2 regions of the Rhizobium sp. 57MFTsu3.2 genome follow, and region 2 is predicted to be linked to the other one. Evidence: riboswitches for the same ligand, from Rfam matches in the RefSeq annotation. Region 2 holds a riboswitch; the other holds the start of a gene.
The links. Region 2 has a riboswitch for S-adenosylmethionine ahead of AF71_RS00040 (O-succinylhomoserine sulfhydrylase). Riboswitches for the same ligand answer to the same signal wherever they lie in the genome.

Region 1 (8,485 bases), on a different contig from region 2:
AGAGGCTGAACTGGGTCCGGTCGACGTCCTTGTCAACAACGCCGGAATCACCCGGGACGCAATGTTCCACAAGATGACGCCGCAACAGTGGCACGAGGTCGTCAACACCAACCTCACCGGACTCTTCAACATGACGCACCAGGTCTGGGGTGGCATGCGCGACCGAAGCTACGGGCGGATTGTCAACATCTCTTCGATCAACGGCCAGAAGGGGCAGATGGGGCAGGCGAACTATTCGGCGGCCAAGGCCGGCGACCTCGGCTTCACCAAGGCACTTGCGCAGGAGGGTGCAGCCAAGAACATCACCGTGAATGCGATCTGCCCGGGCTATATCGGGACGGAAATGGTTCTCGCAGTTCCCGAGAAAGTCCTCAATGAACGGATTATTCCGCAGATTCCGGTCGGCCGCTTGGGCGAGCCTGAAGAGGTTGCCCGCTGCGTCGTCTTCCTGGTTTCCGATGATGCGGGTTTCATTACCGGATCGACGCTCAGCGCCAATGGCGGCCAGTTGTTCGTTTAGCGGATGGAGGCTGTAAGGCCGTTATCGTGGCTCTCGATCTGCTGCGAATAGCGGCCTTGCTGGCTATGCGTATCGTACGGATTCAAGTATGCCGCATAGGTCGCCATGGCGATCGTCAATATTGCGGCTGCGCCGATAATTCTGGTCATGCCCTGCACTCCGAATTCCCCACGGCCCATTGGTCGTTCAAACCGGTGTCGATATTGGGGCGGATTTGAGGAATTATTAGGCTGTCTTTCAGCCCTTTGGGTGACGCCTTGCCTTAGCCCTGACCGGCACCTTTTGCATTGCGCGATCTTCGCCGCGAAGAGCGGCAGCGGCCGTTGTCACGAATGCAGCCGCAATCAGGATGGCGACCGCGGAATTCAAGATAATCTGCGTCATGGGACCGTTCCTTTCCAAGTCGGCGGGACGTAGCTTGCCGCTGTTCTTGAAAGAAATATGCGCCTCACTCGCACGGTCCGGTAGATTGAACTTTGGCGACCGACTGTCGGCGTGGCGTTGACAATCGGGCGCCGCGCTCTCCTAGAGGTGCGGATTGCGCGGTCGGTATTTTGACACCAGCCGCTGGTTCACCGCTGCCGCGCCCGGCATGTTGGCGCTGAGATAGATCGGTGCGTCGCCGCTCTTCGCCAGCTCCGAAGCAACCTCTGCGAAGATCGCGTTGAGGACCGTTGCACCGATCGCCGTGGAAACCGGCCCGACTTTTAGCTCCGTGCCCGGGAGCGCTATCACGGCATCGCCAGGGGGAAGACCGTTGTCCAGTACGATATCGGCGATGTCGGCCAGCCGCCGCCGGCCGTTTGCAATCGCACTCGAATAGGAGACCGACGTGATGGCGATCACCTTGGCGCCGATTTCGTGGCCATAATCGGCAGCTTCGATCGGCGCTGCATTCACGCCGGAGTTCGATGCGATGATGATGACGTCGCCGGGCTGCATCCCATAGCGCTCCAGTACCGGCCGCACCAATCCTTGCGTACGCTCGTAAACGGAACTGATTACGGCGCCTTCGTGCAGCATTGCGGAGCCGACGAGGACCGGGATCGTCAAGGCGAGGCCGCCTGCTCGATAGTGGAGCTCTTCCGCCAGCATATGCGAGTGCCCGGTGCCGAACACATAGACCCGCTGGTCGTTGCGGGCGGCTTCCAGGATCGCTTTGGCCGCCAAAGCCATGGGCTCGGCGAGTTCCGTCTTCAAAGCCTCGAGCCGGCCAATCAGATTGGAGAAATAAGCATCGGTGATCGCGGTCATCACATCCTCGCTTTCTAGGCGGCTTCACCGCTGATGAAGGTCCGTGTGACCTCCAGGGCGTCGGTGAGATGCACCAGGTCGGCCCGGGCGCCCGGTGACAGGTGGCCGCGGTCGTCAAGGCGGAGGAAGCGCGCCGGGTAGAGCGTCGCCATGCGAAGGGCCTCGGCGAGAGTCAGTTCCAGATAGGTAATCCCGTAGCGGATGGTGGACGCCATATCGACATCGGAGCCCGCGAGCGTGCCATCGGAAAGAACCAGCTTCGAGCAGAACCCGCCCCTTTCGCGCCGAACCGTACGACCGTTCAACGTGAAAGAGTCTTGCTCCGATCCAACCAGCGACATCGCGTCGGTGACGAAAAAGAGCTTGCCCTCGCCCCGCTTGGCACGAAGCGCGGTTCGAAGCGCCTTCGGATCGACATGATGGCCGTCGGCGATGATGCCGCACCAGACCGAGGGGTGATCGATGGCCGCACCGACCAGACCGGGCGCCCGGTGGCCAAGCTGGCTCATGGCGTTGAAAAGATGGGTGACGCCACGTGCGCCGGCATCGAACCGTACCTCTGCCGCCTCGCTGGAGCAATCGGAATGACCGATGCTGACGGTGACGCCGGCTTCGCTGAGTTCGCGCACCTGTTTCGACGTGACCTGTTCGGCCGCCATCGTTACCAGCAGCGTGCCGATCGCCTCCTTGGCCACAATGAACGCCTTCACGTCCCTGTCTTCGACCGGGCGCATGAGCTCGGCAAGGTGTGCTCCCTTGCGGGCAGGCGCCAGATGCGGGCCCTCGAGGTGCAGACCCGCCACGCCGCGGTTCGACTTGACGGCTTCCTTGGCTGCCTCGATTGCTGCTGCTGTCGCCTCCGCGGTATCGGTGATCAGCGTCGGCAGCAATGCAGTCGTTCCGTAAGGGCGATGACCTTCAGCAATCATGTACATGGAGGCTGGCGACGGCTCGTCGTTGAGCATCCGGCCGCCACCGCCGTTCACTTGCGCATCGATGAAACCTGCGGAAAGCACGCCGCCTTCAAAGCGCGTGTGCTCACCGTCAGGAAGGTCGCCTGCCGCCGCAATCGCCTCGACACGGCCGTTCGAGACAATGAGCGCCTTGTCGTCGTGGAAGCGCTGACCGTCGAAGATCCGCGCGCCGGAGAAGATCTTGCGAACCATCACATCGTCTCCGTGACCTTGAGCAGGTTGGCCGGCTTGTCGGGGTCGAATCCTTTCCGACGGGTGACCGACTCGATCAGGCGGTAGTAGACGAGCAGCGAAACAAGGGGATCGAGCAATCCGCTGCCGGTCGTCGGCACCTGGACATTGATGCCGGAAACCGGCTTGGCCGAGAACGGCACGGTGGTGGCGCCCAGCTTTTGCAGTCGCTCCAGAGCCTGCACGTTATTGCCGAAGGCCGGATCATCCGGCGTGAAGGCGACGATCGGGAAGCCTGGCTGAACAAGGCGCATCGGACCATGCATCAGCTCGGCAAGGGAGAAGGCTTCTGCATGCAGGCCTGCCGTCTCCTTGGCTTTCAAGGCTGCCTCAAGGGCGATGGCGAAGGCAGGACCGCGACCAGCGGTGTAGAGTGAGCTGGCGTTGAATAGGACGTCCTCTGCGGCCTTCGTATCGATGCCGCTGGTTGCCTGGAGGGCATCGGGCAGCTTTTCCAGGGAGGCATGCAGATCGCGCTTGCCGCTGATGGCGGCCGTGACACCGGAAAGCGCGGCGACCGAGGCGATGAAGGACTTGGTCGCAGCTACGCTCTTTTCGGCGCCCGCATTGAGCCCGAGAACGATGTCGGCCTGCTTGGCAAGCGGACTATCGGTGACGTTGACGACAGCGATCGTCGTTGCGCCGCCGCGTTTTGCCGCATCCTGCAAGGCAACGATGTCGGGGCTCGCGCCGGATTGCGACACTGTGAAGTGGATGCCACCCTTCAGATGCAGCGATGCGCTGTAGACCGAGGCGATCGAAGGGCCAACCGATGCGACTGGCACGCCACAGGTAATCTCGAACAGGTATTTGAAGAAGGTCGCGGCGTGGTCCGAAGAGCCGCGCGCCGCGGTCGTCACGACGCTCGGAGCGCCCGATGCAAACAGCTTTGCAATTTCGTCGAGGACGGGCCTTTCTTTCTGCAGCAGCGTTGCGACGACCTCCGGCGACTGGCCGGCTTCCTGCAACATTAGCGACGGGCTTTCACTCATAGGTCATCTCCGATTCTCAATTCCGCAACAAAATCATATGCATCACCACGATAGTGGGAGCGGGTGTATTCAACGACACGCTGGTCCTCCAGACGCGACACACGTTCGATCAGCAGTGCGGGCGCGCCGGCATTCACGTTAAGCGCAGCGGCCGACGACGGATCGAGTGTGACCGCCGTCAATCTCTGCAGCGCTCGGACCGGACGGTGGCCGTTCGCCGCGAGCGCTTCATAAAGAGATCCCTCGCCGCCACCGCCTTCGCCGAGAAACTTTATCGGCACGACAGCGCGTTCGATGGCAAGCGGCAGCCCGTCGGCAAGGCGCAGACGATCGAGGCGAAGAACCGGTTCATCAAGCCCAAGGCCAAGCAGGAACGCCTCTTCCGGAGATGGCGTGTTGACCGTCCGAGACAAGATCCTTGCGGCCGGAGCGCGACCGCGCGAGCGCATGTCGGCAGAAAACGACGAGAGCCGCCACAGCGACTGTTCCATTCGCTCGACCTTGGCGGAAACGAAGGTGCCGCTTCCGTGCCGCGACTCGAGCGTGCCTGAATTCATCAGGTCGCGATAGGCGGTCCGAACGGTGACACGCCCGACCTTCAAGGCTTCGGCCAGATCGCGCTCGCCGGGAAGCGCCGTTCCGGGCTTCAGCAACCCTTCCTGGATCAAACCGGTCAGCGCCTGTGCCAGCCGCTTGTAAAGCGGCCCGGTCAACGCCTCGTCGCGCAGGCCACGGCTGTTCAGTTCCGCTATCAGACTGGTTCTATCCATCTCGCAATAATAGAACCTATTTAGAACCAATCGCAAGCAAGAAATGACGCGCAAAAAAAACCCCCGCAGGAAGCCTGCGAGGGTTGGCTCATTCGAGAACAAGGCGAGAGCGTTAGCTCTTCGAGAAAATGTAATCCGTTTCCTGACGCAACACTTCACCCGGGCGCAAAACGGCATCGGGGAAGCCCTCGTGGTTGATCGCATCCGGCCAGATCTGTGTTTCCAGGCAGAAGCCGGCGAAGGGACCATACTTGCGTCCATCGAGGCCTGGCACAGGCACGTCGAGTTTGAAGCCGGCGTAGAACTGTACGCCGGGCTCCGTGGTGCGAACTTCCAGCGAAACGCCTGAGTTCAGGCTGCGGGCAAGCGCGACGGAGCGCTTTGCGGTGCGTTCGGTGGAGAGGCAGAAATTGTGATCGTAGAGTGCCTGTTCGCTACCGTCGAACCGCTTCATGGGCGACATCTCGCGGAAGTCGAAAACCGTTCCGGCGATGGGCCGTACCTCTCCGGTCGGGATCTGCAACTCATTCGTCACGAGGTAGCCGTCGGCTGCAATCATGATGTCGTGGCCGAGCGCATCGTCGCGGCCGTCGAGGTTGAAATAGGCATGCTGGCAGACGTTAGCGATCGTCGGTTGATCGCTCGTCGATTCGTAGGTCACGGAAAATTCGCCGTTGCCGTGTACCCGGTACGTCGCCTGGATGGTGCAGTTGCCCGGATAGCCGCCGCGACCGTCGGGATCGACGATCTTCAACACGACGCGGTCGGCATCATGCTCGACGATTGTCCAGTTCCGCTTGGCGATGTTGTCCTTGCCGCCGTGAAGATGGGTAACGCCCTTCTCGTTGAGATCGAGTTGATAGTTCTTGCCATCCAAGGTGAACTTGCCGCCGCCGATGCGGTTTGCGCAGCGCCCAGGCGTCGCTCCAAAGTAAGAGGAGTGGGCGGGGTAGCTGTCAAAATCGTCGAAGCCAAGCAGCAGCGGCGCATCGTGACCGTCAAGGCGGAGATCCTGAATGACGGCGCCCCAGGTGATGATCTTGGCGGTCAGCCCGCCACCCTTGATCTCGACACGAAAGACAGTCTCGCCCGACTGGGTTTGCCCAAAAACTTCCCGTTTCAACATTTCCGCCATAGCGACCATCCAGATATATCTTTAATTGAGGCAGGGAACCTGCCCCCATTTGCCGCAAACCGCAACGGGTGTCGTAAAAAAGAAGCACAGTCAGACTAGGCGCGGCCGCTTAGCATCGGCTTCTGTCAGTTGCCCTTGCCGATGTCGTTGAGATCGTAAGGTGTCGTCTGGTAGATCTCGTTGATCCAGTTGCCGAACAACAGGTGCGCGTGGCTGCGCCAGCGATTTTGCGGCGCCAGCGACGGATCGTTGTGCGGGAAATAGTTGTGCGGCATCTTGATCGGCACGCCGGCATTCACGTCGCGGAAGTACTCGTCCGAGAGCGACGTTGAATCGTACTCCACATGATTGAACATATAGAGCCGCTTGCCCTTGCGTTCATGCACCAGGCAGACGCCCATTTCGCTGGATTCCATCAGGATCTCCAGGTCTGGTGACTTTTCGATGTCGCTGCGGCGAACCTCGGTCCAGCGCGACACGGGCACTTCGAAATTGTCGGAGAAACCGTTCAGGTAGACCGACGACGGCTTCAGATTCCGGTGTCGGTAGACACCGAAGGCCTTCTCCTTGAGTTCGTACTTCGGAACGCCGTGGAAATGATAGATCGCGGCCATCGCGCCCCAGCAGACGTTCATCGACGAATGGACGTTGGTTTCCGTCCAGTCGAAAATCTGCTGCATTTCACCCCAATAGTTCACGTCCTCGTAGGGCAGTGTCTCGATCGGCGCGCCTGTTGTGATGAAGCCGTCGAACTTGCGGTCCTTCACTTCCTCCCACGTCTGGTAGAAGGCGAGAAGATGGTCTTCCGAGGTGTTCTTTGCTTTATGGTTGCCCACGCGGATGAGCGAAAGCTCCACCTGCAGCGGCGAAGCGCCGACCAGGCGGGCCATTTGCAATTCCGTCTTGATCTTGTTGGGCATGAGGTTGAGAAGCCCGATCTGCAGCGGCCGGATGTCCTGACGGATTGCCGCCGTCTCGGTCATCACGCGTACGCCTTCCTGAACCAGGGTTTCAAACGCAGGCAAGGTATCGGGGATCTTGATGGGCATTGCGGTCACTCGATCAAAGAAACGAATATATCGCTATCGGTCCGCACGCGGCCCTTTAGCAACTTCTTTAACGTGGCTGCAAGCCGGCCGGCCAAATCACCACGGAGTGCCTTAAATAGCGCCAGTCGGGCTGCGAATCAATTGCTCATACGAAGAGTGGGGTCGATGCGAAGTCACTCACACGTTAAAGGTTGCTAGAATCTGTTGGTGGACACAGCGAATCACCACGTTTATTGAAGTAGAATGACGACTAGGGACGCGTAATGGCAGATGACCTCAAAGGCAGGCCAAGCATTCAAGGGCAGGACAGAGTAGGATACGACCTGAGCCTGGGCTATCGCTTGAGGGTCATGTTCTCGGCTTTCTGGCATTCGCCCGTGCGGGGAAGGGTCTTGGTGATCGCTACTGCGCTGATCGCCATCATTCTTGCGACCGCCTATGCCACCGTCATTCTCAACCAGTGGAACGCGCCATTTTACGACAGCATCGCGCGGCGTGATCTGCCCGGCTTCTTCCATCAGTTGAAGGTCTTCGCGTTGATCGCCGGCATGCTGCTGCTGCTCAACGTCGTGCAGGCCTGGCTCAATCAGATGACCGCGGTCTACATGCGCGAAGGCCTGACGCGTGATCTTGTCAACCAGTGGCTTCAGCGCAAGCGTGCGCTTCGGCTTTCGGCCAGCGGCCTCATCGGCGTCAATCCCGATCAGCGCTTGCACGAAGACGCCCGCAACCTCGCGGAAAGCACCACGAGCCTGATGATCGGGCTGGTGCAGGCGACGATCCTGCTGATCAGTTTCATCGGCGTTCTGTGGGATCTCTCAAGCGGCTTTATCTTCCGTTTCGGCACGCATTCCTTTTCCATTCCGGGCTATATGGTTTGGGCTGCGATCTTTTATGCGGCGTCCGCATCGATTCTCAGCCAACTGGTGGGCCGCAAGCTTGTAAAGCTCAATGCGGATCGTTTCTCGAAGGAAGCAGAGCTTCGCTTCGCGCTGATGCATGCCAACGAGAACATGCCGGCGATTACCGTGGCACGCGGCGAGGAGAATGAGCAGAAACGTATCGACACCGACATCAGTGCGGTGCTTGCCGTCATCAAGCGGGTGGCGATGGCCAACGTCAACCTCACCTGGGTATCGGCCGGCTACGGTTGGCTCGTCGTTGTCATCCCGATCATTGTTGCCGCACCCGCCTACTTCTCCGGCGGCCTGACGTTTGGCCAGCTGATGGTGTCCGTGGGCGCCTTCAACCAGGTCAACACGGCCCTTCGCTGGTATGTCGCGAATTTCGGTCCCATCGCCGAATGGCGCGCCACCCTGATGCGCGTCACCGATTTCCGGCAGGCGCTCACCAGCATGAATGACGAGATCAATATGAAGGGAACGATCAAGTACGAACGGAACCCTTCCGGAAACCTGACGCTGGAGCATGTCCGGATCGCCGCCAAGATCGGTGAGGACATCGACCAGTGCGGTGGTTTCCGCATGCACGAAGGCGCGGTGACGATCAAGGCCGGCGAAAAGGTCATGATCAACGGCGACCACAACGTGAATCGCAAAT
Region 2 (8,485 bases):
TCTGGCATCGAGCTCTGCCGCCGCCTGCGCATGCGGCCGGAAACCGAGCGCCTGCCGATCATCATGCTGACCGCCCGTGGCGAGGAAAGCGAACGGGTTCGCGGCCTCTCGACCGGTGCTGACGATTACGTCGTCAAGCCGTTCTCGACGCCGGAGCTTGTCGCTCGCGTCAAGGCGATGCTGCGTCGTGCCAAGCCCGAGGTGCTCTCGACGCTGCTGAAGTGCGGCGATATCGAGCTGGATCGCGAGACGCACCGCGTTCACCGCAAGAGCCGCGAAGTCCGCCTCGGCCCGACCGAATTCCGCCTTCTCGAGTTCTTGATGGCATCGCCCGGCCGCGTCTTCTCGCGTTCGCAGTTGCTCGACGGCGTCTGGGGTCACGACATCTATGTCGACGAGCGTACTGTTGACGTCCATGTCGGCCGCCTGCGCAAGGCTTTGAACTTTTCCAACATGCAGGACGTCATCCGCACCGTGCGCGGTGCCGGCTATTCGATGGAAGCCTGATCCTTTCAGGCGAGAGCCTGAGAGGTCTTTCCCTTACAACGAAAAACGGGCCCGCGAGGGCCCGTTTTCTTTATTCCTTATCCGGCTTCCGGGTCAGGCGACCCGGTTAGCGGCCTTGCGGCGCTCGTTGACCGGCTGGTAGGCCATGCGCTGATGATACGTGCAATACGGGGAAGAGTCCGGGGACTCGCAACCGCAGAAGTGGAAGTCGTCATTGAGCGGATCGCCGACCGGCCACTTGCAGGTGCGCTCGGTGAGCTCGGTGAGGCCAAGGCGGCGAGAAATCGGAACGATTACATTTGCGGCCGGACGGAAGCGGACTTCCTCCACCGTATCGATTTCGATCTCTTCCTTGAGCATCGTCGCGCCCTGTTGGCGGGTAACGGTGCGTGTGGTGATCCGCGAGGCGTAGTTCGTGGCGCGGGGCGCCGAAGTCGTGCGCTTGGGGGTTCTGACGGTGGTCGTCGAACCGCCGGCCTTGGCACGGCCGGGCAGACTCAAACGATGGACTTTACCAATGACGGCGTTACGACTTACACCGCCAAGTTGTGCTGCGATCTGGCTGGCGCTCAGGCCTTCGGACCACAGCTTCTTCAGTTTTTCAACGCGCTCGTCTGTCCAGTTCATGCCCCTGTCTCCGCCTTATTAGCGTTGGTGTAGGCAGAATCCTTCACCGTTGCCACGGACGTATCCGAGGCAAGAAACGCTTACTCAAATTTTGGTGACTAGTTCCGCCGCATGCAGCCTAGTAATTGAGTTTTAACCTAGTGTGAGGCCGACTCCGTGACAAGAGTCGGTTGAATCTCGGGGAATCGATTTTCAAGTTTTCCCCAACTTGCTGGGCGTGAGAGTCATTTATGCAACATAGTTGTTGATAGGTCGAGCGCCTCGGGATGGCTGCTTGACGCATGCAGCGAAACCTCAGTTTTGTTGACATTGCAGTGCGAAAAGTAAATAGTGCTGCTCGCCGCCGAAAGGCGGCATTTTTAATTTTCCGGACCTGCTTTCCTTAGCCGGAGTCCGGCTGCTGATGATTGCTGATAGGAGATCGCGCCATGGCTGAAGCCGCGCTTTACGACACCTACTCTCGTGCCCCGCTGCGGTTCGAGCGAGGAGAAGGCGTGTGGCTGATCAGCGAAACGGGCGAGCGATATCTTGATTTCGGCGCGGGCGTTGCCGTCACCTCCGTTGGCCACAGCCATCCGCATGTGGTTGGCGCGCTGAAGGAGCAGGCCGACAAGGTCTGGCATCTGTCCAACATCTATGAGATCCCGGGTCAGGAAACACTGGCAAAGCGGCTGACCGATGCGACCTTCGCCGATAAGGTGTTCTTCACGAACTCCGGCGCGGAAGCCTTGGAATGCGCGATCAAGACCGCGCGCCGCTATCAGTTTTCCAAGGGCCATCCCGAGCGGTTCCATATTATCACCTTTGAAGGCGCCTTCCATGGCCGTACGCTGGCGACGATTGCCGCCGGTGGCCAGGAGAAATACCTCGAAGGCTTCGGTCCCAAGGCGCCCGGCTTCGATCAGGTGCCGTTCGGTGATCTCGATGCAGTCCGCAGCGCCATCACAAATGAAACGGCCGCGATCCTCATCGAACCTATTCAGGGGGAAGGCGGCGTCCGCCCGGCGACGAACGAGTTCCTGAAGGCACTTCGCGCGATCTGCGACGAGCATGGTCTGCTGCTGATTTTCGATGAAGTGCAGACCGGCATGGGCCGCACGGGCAAGCTCTTTGCGCATGAGTGGTCAGGCGCTACCCCCGATATCATGGCGGTTGCCAAGGGCATCGGCGGCGGCTTCCCGCTCGGAGCCTGCCTTGCCACGGCAGAGGCCGCTTCCGGCATGAAGGCCGGCACGCATGGCTCCACTTATGGCGGCAATCCGCTCGCCATGGCAGTTGGCAGTGCCGTGCTCGACGTGATCCTCGCGGAGGGCTTCCTGCAGCAGGTGCGTGACGTCTCGCTGGTATTCCGCCAAGGGCTGGCCTCGCTCAAGGATCGCTATCCTGATATCATCGAGGATATCAAGGGCGAGGGGCTGCTGCTCGGCGTCAAGGCCGCCGTGCCGTCCTCCGAACTGCTGCAGGCGATCCGTGACGCCCATCTGCTCGGCGTACCCGCTGGCGACAATGTCATTCGTCTTCTGCCGCCTCTGGTCGTCACTGCTGACGAAGCCCGCGAGGGCCTTGCCCGCCTCGAACGCGCCGCCGAAAGCGTGCGCGCTGCGAAGGTCAAGAAGACGGCTTAATGAATAGTGCCTGTCGGAAGGCGGGCGTGATAGGTAACGATAATGGCTTCCCCCAAACACTTCCTCGATCTCTCCGCCGTCGCGGCATCCGACCTACGGCTCATCATGGATGACGCAATCTCGCGCAAACAGGCCTTCAAGGCCGGGCAGGGCGACAAGCCGCTATCAGGCAAGATGCTGGCGATGATCTTCGAAAAGCCCTCGACGCGCACCCGCGTGTCCTTCGACGTCGGCATGCGCCAGCTCGGGGGCGAGACGCTGTTCCTGTCGGGCACAGAAATGCAGCTTGGCCGCGCCGAGACGATCGGTGACACGGCCAAGGTGCTGTCGCGCTATGTCGACGCGATCATGATCCGCACGACTGATCATGCCCGCATGCTGGAGCTCGCCGAGCATGCAACCGTTCCTGTCATCAACGCATTGACGGATGATACGCACCCCTGCCAGATCATGGCTGATGTCATGACCTTCGAAGAGCACCGCGGCCCGATCAAGGGCAAGACGATCGCCTGGACCGGCGACGGCAACAACGTGCTGCATTCGTTGGTCGAAGGAGCCGCGCGTTTTGGCTACCGCATGAATATGGCGGTGCCCCTTGGTTCCGAGCCAAAGGATCACTATCTGAACTGGGCCCGCAATGAGGGCGCCGAAATCATGCTTTACCATGATGCAGACCGTGCGGTCGCCGGCGTCGATTGTGTGGTGACCGATACCTGGGTCTCCATGAATCAGGAACATCGGGCCCGTGGTCACAACGTATTCCAGCCTTATCAGGTCAATTCGGCTTTGATGGCGCAGGCCGACAAGGATGCATTGTTCATGCATTGCCTGCCCGCCCATCGTGGTGAGGAAGTTACGGACGAGGTGATCGACGGCCCGCAATCCGTGGTCTTCGATGAAGCGGAAAACCGTCTTCATGCGCAGAAGTCGATTCTTGCTTGGTGCCTGGGCGCGATCTGAACCATACTGGACGCCACGTTTGGCCGGAAGGCCCGGTGGCCGTGCGAGCGGATGGACACCCTTGTCTGCCGCTCTCAGACTAGGAGAAGACCATGGCAGAACCTGCAGCCACCCTCGGCGAATTCAATTTCGCCGGCGATGATCATGTCGTTCCGTTTCAGGTTGAGGGACTGGATGTGCGCGGTCGCGCCGTCCAGCTCGGGCCGATGCTGGACGCGATCCTCGAGCGCCATCGCTATCCTGCGCCCGTCGCGCGGCTTCTTGCCGAAGTCGTTGTGCTGACGGTGCTGCTCGGCACGTCGCTGAAATTTGAAGGCAAGTTCACGGTCCAGACCAAGGGCGACGGCCCGGTGGACCTGCTTGTTTGCGATTTCTCGACGCCTGAGAACGTGCGTGCCTACGCCCGCTTCAACCAGGGCCTCCTCGACAGGGCCGTTGCGGCAGGGCAGATCGAGCCCGAACAGCTTCTCGGCAAGGGCATGCTGGCCTTTACGATCGATCAGGGCAAGTTTTCCCAACCCTACCAGGGTATCGTTGCGCTCGACGGTGCGACCCTTGAAGAGATTGCCGGCACCTATTTCCGCCAGTCTGAGCAGATCCCGACGCGGGTGCGTCTTGCTGCTGCCGAACTCTTCGATCGCGACGACGCGGGCAAGCCGCGCCACCGCTGGCGGGCTGGCGGTCTTGTCGCCCAGTTCCTGCCGGAAGCGCCGGAGCGCATGCGCCAGCCGGATCTTCACGGCGGCGACGGCGATAGGACTGGCGGCACCCACAAGGAAGACGATGCCTGGATGGAAGCCCGCTCGCTCGTCGACACGATCGACGCCGACGAACTGACGGATCCGCAAGTCGGCACCGAGCGGCTGCTATATCGTCTGTTCCACGAGCGTGGGGTTCGCGTCTACGAACCGCGCGAGGTGTTCGATCGGTGCAGCTGTTCCCGCGAAAAGATCAAGGGGGTGCTGAAGGGCTTCTCGGCGGCGGAAATTGATGCCAGTCAGGAAGACGGCGCAATTTCGGTCACCTGCGAATTCTGCTCGACGACCTATCGTTTCGAAGTGGAAGAGGTGGCAGAGCCTGCGGAGTGATCAGTTCAGGACTCTCAGCAGCCCTGGCGAATCCAGTGAGAAGGCGGGTATTTCGACATTGAAAAGCTCGCCTTCGTCCGTTTCCATCTGGTAGTGGCCGAACATCAGCCCCGACGGCGTATCCAGCGGGCAGCCCGAGGAATATTCATAGGTATCGCCGGGCGCGAGCCGCGGCTGTTCGCCCACGACGCCGGCGCCCGTGACCTCATCGACGAGGCCGTTCTGGTCGGTGATGTTCCAATAGCGGTTCACCAGTCGCACGGACTTGTCGGAATTGTTGCTGATGACGATCCGGTAGCCCCAGACATAGCGATCGTCTTCCGGATCGGATTGCTCCTCCAGATAAAAAGGTTCGACGACGACTTCAATGTCTCGTGTAAGGGCGCGGTACATGCCTACACCATAGTCAATATACGTTACCGGTATCTTATACGACAGCCGATCCGTCAATAAACCGATAGTCGATCACGTCCGTAATGCCTGTAAAGGCAAGAAGTTTCGCCACTTAAGCCTGACTTTGACCTGTCTTGGGTGGGGCAAAGCAGCATGTGGCGGTCGGCCGGATTTGCGTCGATCCGGCCGATGTCGGCTGATCAGGCGTTCACTTTTGCGAGAGCCTGGGCGAAGTCCTCGATCAGGTCGTCCGTGTCCTCGATGCCGGCGGAAAGACGAACGGTACCGCCGGAAATGCCGAGCTCCGCCCGTGCTTCGTCGGTCAGGTTCTTGTGCGTCGTCGTAGCCGGATGCGTGATCAGGCTCTTGGCGTCGCCCAGATTGTTGGAGATCTTGACGACCTGCAAGGCGTTTTGGAGCGCGAAAGCTGCTTCCTTGCCGCCCTTGAGTTCGATGGCGACCAGTGTCGAGCCACCCTTCATCTGCTTGGCGACGATGTCGGCCTGCGGATGATCGTTGCGGCCGGGATAGATGACCTTGGCGACCTTCGGCTGATCGGCCAGGAAGTCGGCGATCTTCGATGCGTTTTCGGTCTGCTGCTTGACGCGCAGCGGCAGCGTCTCGAGTCCCTTCAGCAGCGTCCATGCCGTGAACGGCGACATGGCCGGGCCGGTGTGGCGGTAGTAGTCCTGAAGGTTCTCGTTGACCCATTCCCGGTCGGAGAGGATGACGCCACCGAGGCTGCGGCCCTGGCCGTCGATGTGCTTGGTGGCCGAATAGACGACGATATGGGCGCCGAGCTCGAGCGGCTTCTGGAAGATCGGCGTGGCGAAGACGTTGTCGACCACGACCTTGGCGCCGATCTGGTTGGCGAGCTTGGCGACGCCGGCAATGTCTATCACCTCGAGTGTCGGATTGGTCGGGCTTTCCAGGAAGAACACCTTGGTGTTCGGGCGGATCGCCTTTTCCCAGTTTTCCAGATGGCGACCGTCGACCAGCGTGCATTCGATACCGTATTTCGGGGCGAGCGTCTCGACGACCCAGCGGCAGGAGCCGAAGAGGGCGCGGGCGGCAACGATGTGGTCGCCGGCCTTCACCTGGCAGAGGATTGCGGCGGTGACGGCTGCCATGCCGGAGGCCGTGGCGCGGGCTTCCTCCGCGCCTTCCAGTGCGCACATGCGCTTCTCGAACATGTCGTTTGTCGGGCTGCCGTAGCGAGCGTAGATATAGCCTTCCGTTTCGCCCTTGAAGCGCGCTTCGGCCGCTTCCGCGCTCTCATAGACGAAGCCCTGCGTGAGGTAGATGGCTTCCGAGGTCTCGCCATATTGCGAGCGCAAAGAGCCGTCGTGAACGAGTTGGGTTGCGGGGCGCCAAGTCTTGCTCATGAATCACCACTTTCAAACAACAAAAAAACCGGCCGCGAAAGCAGACCGGTTTTGCACCCGGTCCTTTTAGCCACTTGTTTAACGTGGCTGCAAGCCGACCGGCCAAATCACCACGGGATAAAAGTGCAATACTGCCGTTCTATGCTTGCGTCAATTCCTTGAGTTTGGTTTTGTCTCCCGCGAATATGGATGGGGCATGATGGCTCGCGAAACAGGAATTTTGGCGGATCGCGCGATAGCCGCGCTCTTTGAGGCGGGACGTCTCACCAGCGAGCGCGATTTGGACCACGACCAGATCCAACCGGCAAGCCTTGACCTCAGGCTTGGCGCGAAGGCATTCCGCGTTCGCGCGAGCTTCATGCCGGGTCCTTCCCATTTGGTGTCCGATAAGCTCGATCGCCTCAGCCTCCACGTCGTCGACCTCAGCGAAGGCGCCGTGCTGGAGACCGGCTGTGTCTATATCGTTCCCTTGATGGAGCGCCTCGACCTGTCGGCCGACATGTCGGCCTCGGCCAATCCCAAAAGCTCGACCGGACGTCTCGATATCTTCACCCGCGTCATCACCGACTACGCGCAGGAGTTCGACAAAATCCCGGCTGGCTACTCCGGCCCGCTCTATCTCGAAATCAGTCCGCGTACTTTCCCGATCGTCGTGCGTCGAGGCTCGCGCCTGTCGCAGATCCGCTTCCGGGTCGGCCATTCGATACTTGGGGAGCCGGAATTGCTCGCGCTCCACGATGCCGAAACGCTGGTCGCCAGCAAGCTGCCGAACGTCTCCGGCGGCGGCATTGCCCTGTCGATTGATTTGGCCGGCGACAAGGATGGACTGATCGGCTACCGCGGTAAGCACCACACTGCAGTCGTCGATGTCGACAAGAAGGCGCAGCACGACATCTATGACTTCTGGGAACCTCTCTATAGCCGCGGTCGCAACGAACTGATCCTGGATCCGGACGAGTTTTATATTCTCGTCTCGCGCGAAGCCATCCATGTGCCACCGCACTACGCGGCAGAGATGACCCCCTTCGATCCGTTGGTTGGCGAATTTCGCGTGCATTATGCAGGCTTCTTCGACCCCGGCTTCGGCCACGTCCCCGCCGGCGGCCGCGGCAGCCGCGCCGTGCTCGAGGTCCGCAGCCACGAGGTTCCCTTCATCCTCGAGGACGGCCAGATCGTCGGTCGCCTCGTCTATGAGCATATGCAGGAGCACCCCGAGAGCCTCTACGGCTCCGGCCTCGGCTCCAACTATCAGGCCCAGGGCCTGAAACTCTCGAAGCACTTCCGCATCTGACAACGCCAATGCCCGCTTGACAGCGGCACCCATCTATTGGAAATCTCGCTCCAACGCGGGTGTAGCTCAATGGTAGAGCAGCAGCTTCCCAAGCTGAATACGAGGGTTCGATTCCCTTCACCCGCTCCAAGTTCAGATGGTTTTGCTGGGACTGAGCGGATTCATCCGCACTGTGGTCTGAGCGTGGTGCCCACGTGGGCCGCCGTCGTTCGCTGTCTTACTCCACGAGGAAAGAACGCCCTTAAGAGGTAGCCTCGAAGGAAATTGAAATAGTTGACAATCCTCTAATAAACATGGTTAATTTTTAACTATTCTCCGATATCACGGGAACGCAGGCGACCCCTTGGTCGTTGTCGGCATGATCAGGAGGAGTTGCAGAATGCTTTTGAAGATTTTCACGGCGAAGCGCGAGATCCGGGAGAATGGCGATACCGGCACTTACGCTGACGGCTACTATGCGCCGGAAGTGGTTCTTGCGTCTGCGCGCGATGACGATCGTGCTTCCTATGAGCGCGATTATGGTCGCGGCCGCAAGGTCGAGCAAATTCCGCTCGGGTTTGCCTGAGCACCCTTTTTAGCTTCCGTCTTGTGCGGCAGCCGGGCCATGGC

Region 1: it holds a riboswitch for S-adenosylmethionine, as region 2 does, so the genes downstream of both, metA (homoserine O-succinyltransferase) here and AF71_RS00040 (O-succinylhomoserine sulfhydrylase) in region 2, are expected to answer to the same signal.

Annotation. Positions count from the first base shown of each region.
Region 1 covers NZ_JDWI01000045.1:11,678-20,162, reverse strand. The annotation lists gene AF71_RS29215 (beta-ketoacyl-ACP reductase) at 1-520, shown strand, start outside; gene AF71_RS29210 (hypothetical protein) at 517-669, opposite strand; gene AF71_RS29205 (hypothetical protein) at 758-904, opposite strand; gene AF71_RS29200 (SIS domain-containing protein) at 1,046-1,774, opposite strand; gene nagA (N-acetylglucosamine-6-phosphate deacetylase) at 1,789-2,940, opposite strand; gene AF71_RS29190 (SIS domain-containing protein) at 2,940-3,971, opposite strand; gene AF71_RS29185 (GntR family transcriptional regulator) at 3,968-4,741, opposite strand; gene AF71_RS29180 (aldose epimerase family protein) at 4,854-5,876, opposite strand; gene metA (homoserine O-succinyltransferase) at 6,002-6,925, opposite strand; SAM riboswitch at 6,961-7,038, opposite strand; gene AF71_RS29170 (ABC transporter ATP-binding protein/permease) at 7,189-8,485, shown strand, end outside.
Region 2 covers NZ_JDWI01000001.1:4,392-12,876, reverse strand. The annotation lists gene phoB (phosphate regulon transcriptional regulator PhoB) at 1-507, shown strand, start outside; gene AF71_RS00065 (GcrA family cell cycle regulator) at 601-1,134, opposite strand; gene AF71_RS00060 (aspartate aminotransferase family protein) at 1,563-2,759, shown strand; gene argF (ornithine carbamoyltransferase) at 2,802-3,719, shown strand; gene AF71_RS00050 (Hsp33 family molecular chaperone) at 3,812-4,807, shown strand; gene apaG (Co2+/Mg2+ efflux protein ApaG) at 4,808-5,200, opposite strand; gene AF71_RS00040 (O-succinylhomoserine sulfhydrylase) at 5,401-6,585, opposite strand; SAM riboswitch at 6,631-6,709, opposite strand; gene AF71_RS00035 (2'-deoxycytidine 5'-triphosphate deaminase) at 6,782-7,876, shown strand; tRNA gene AF71_RS00030 (tRNA-Gly) at 7,932-8,005, shown strand; gene AF71_RS00025 (hypothetical protein) at 8,256-8,441, shown strand.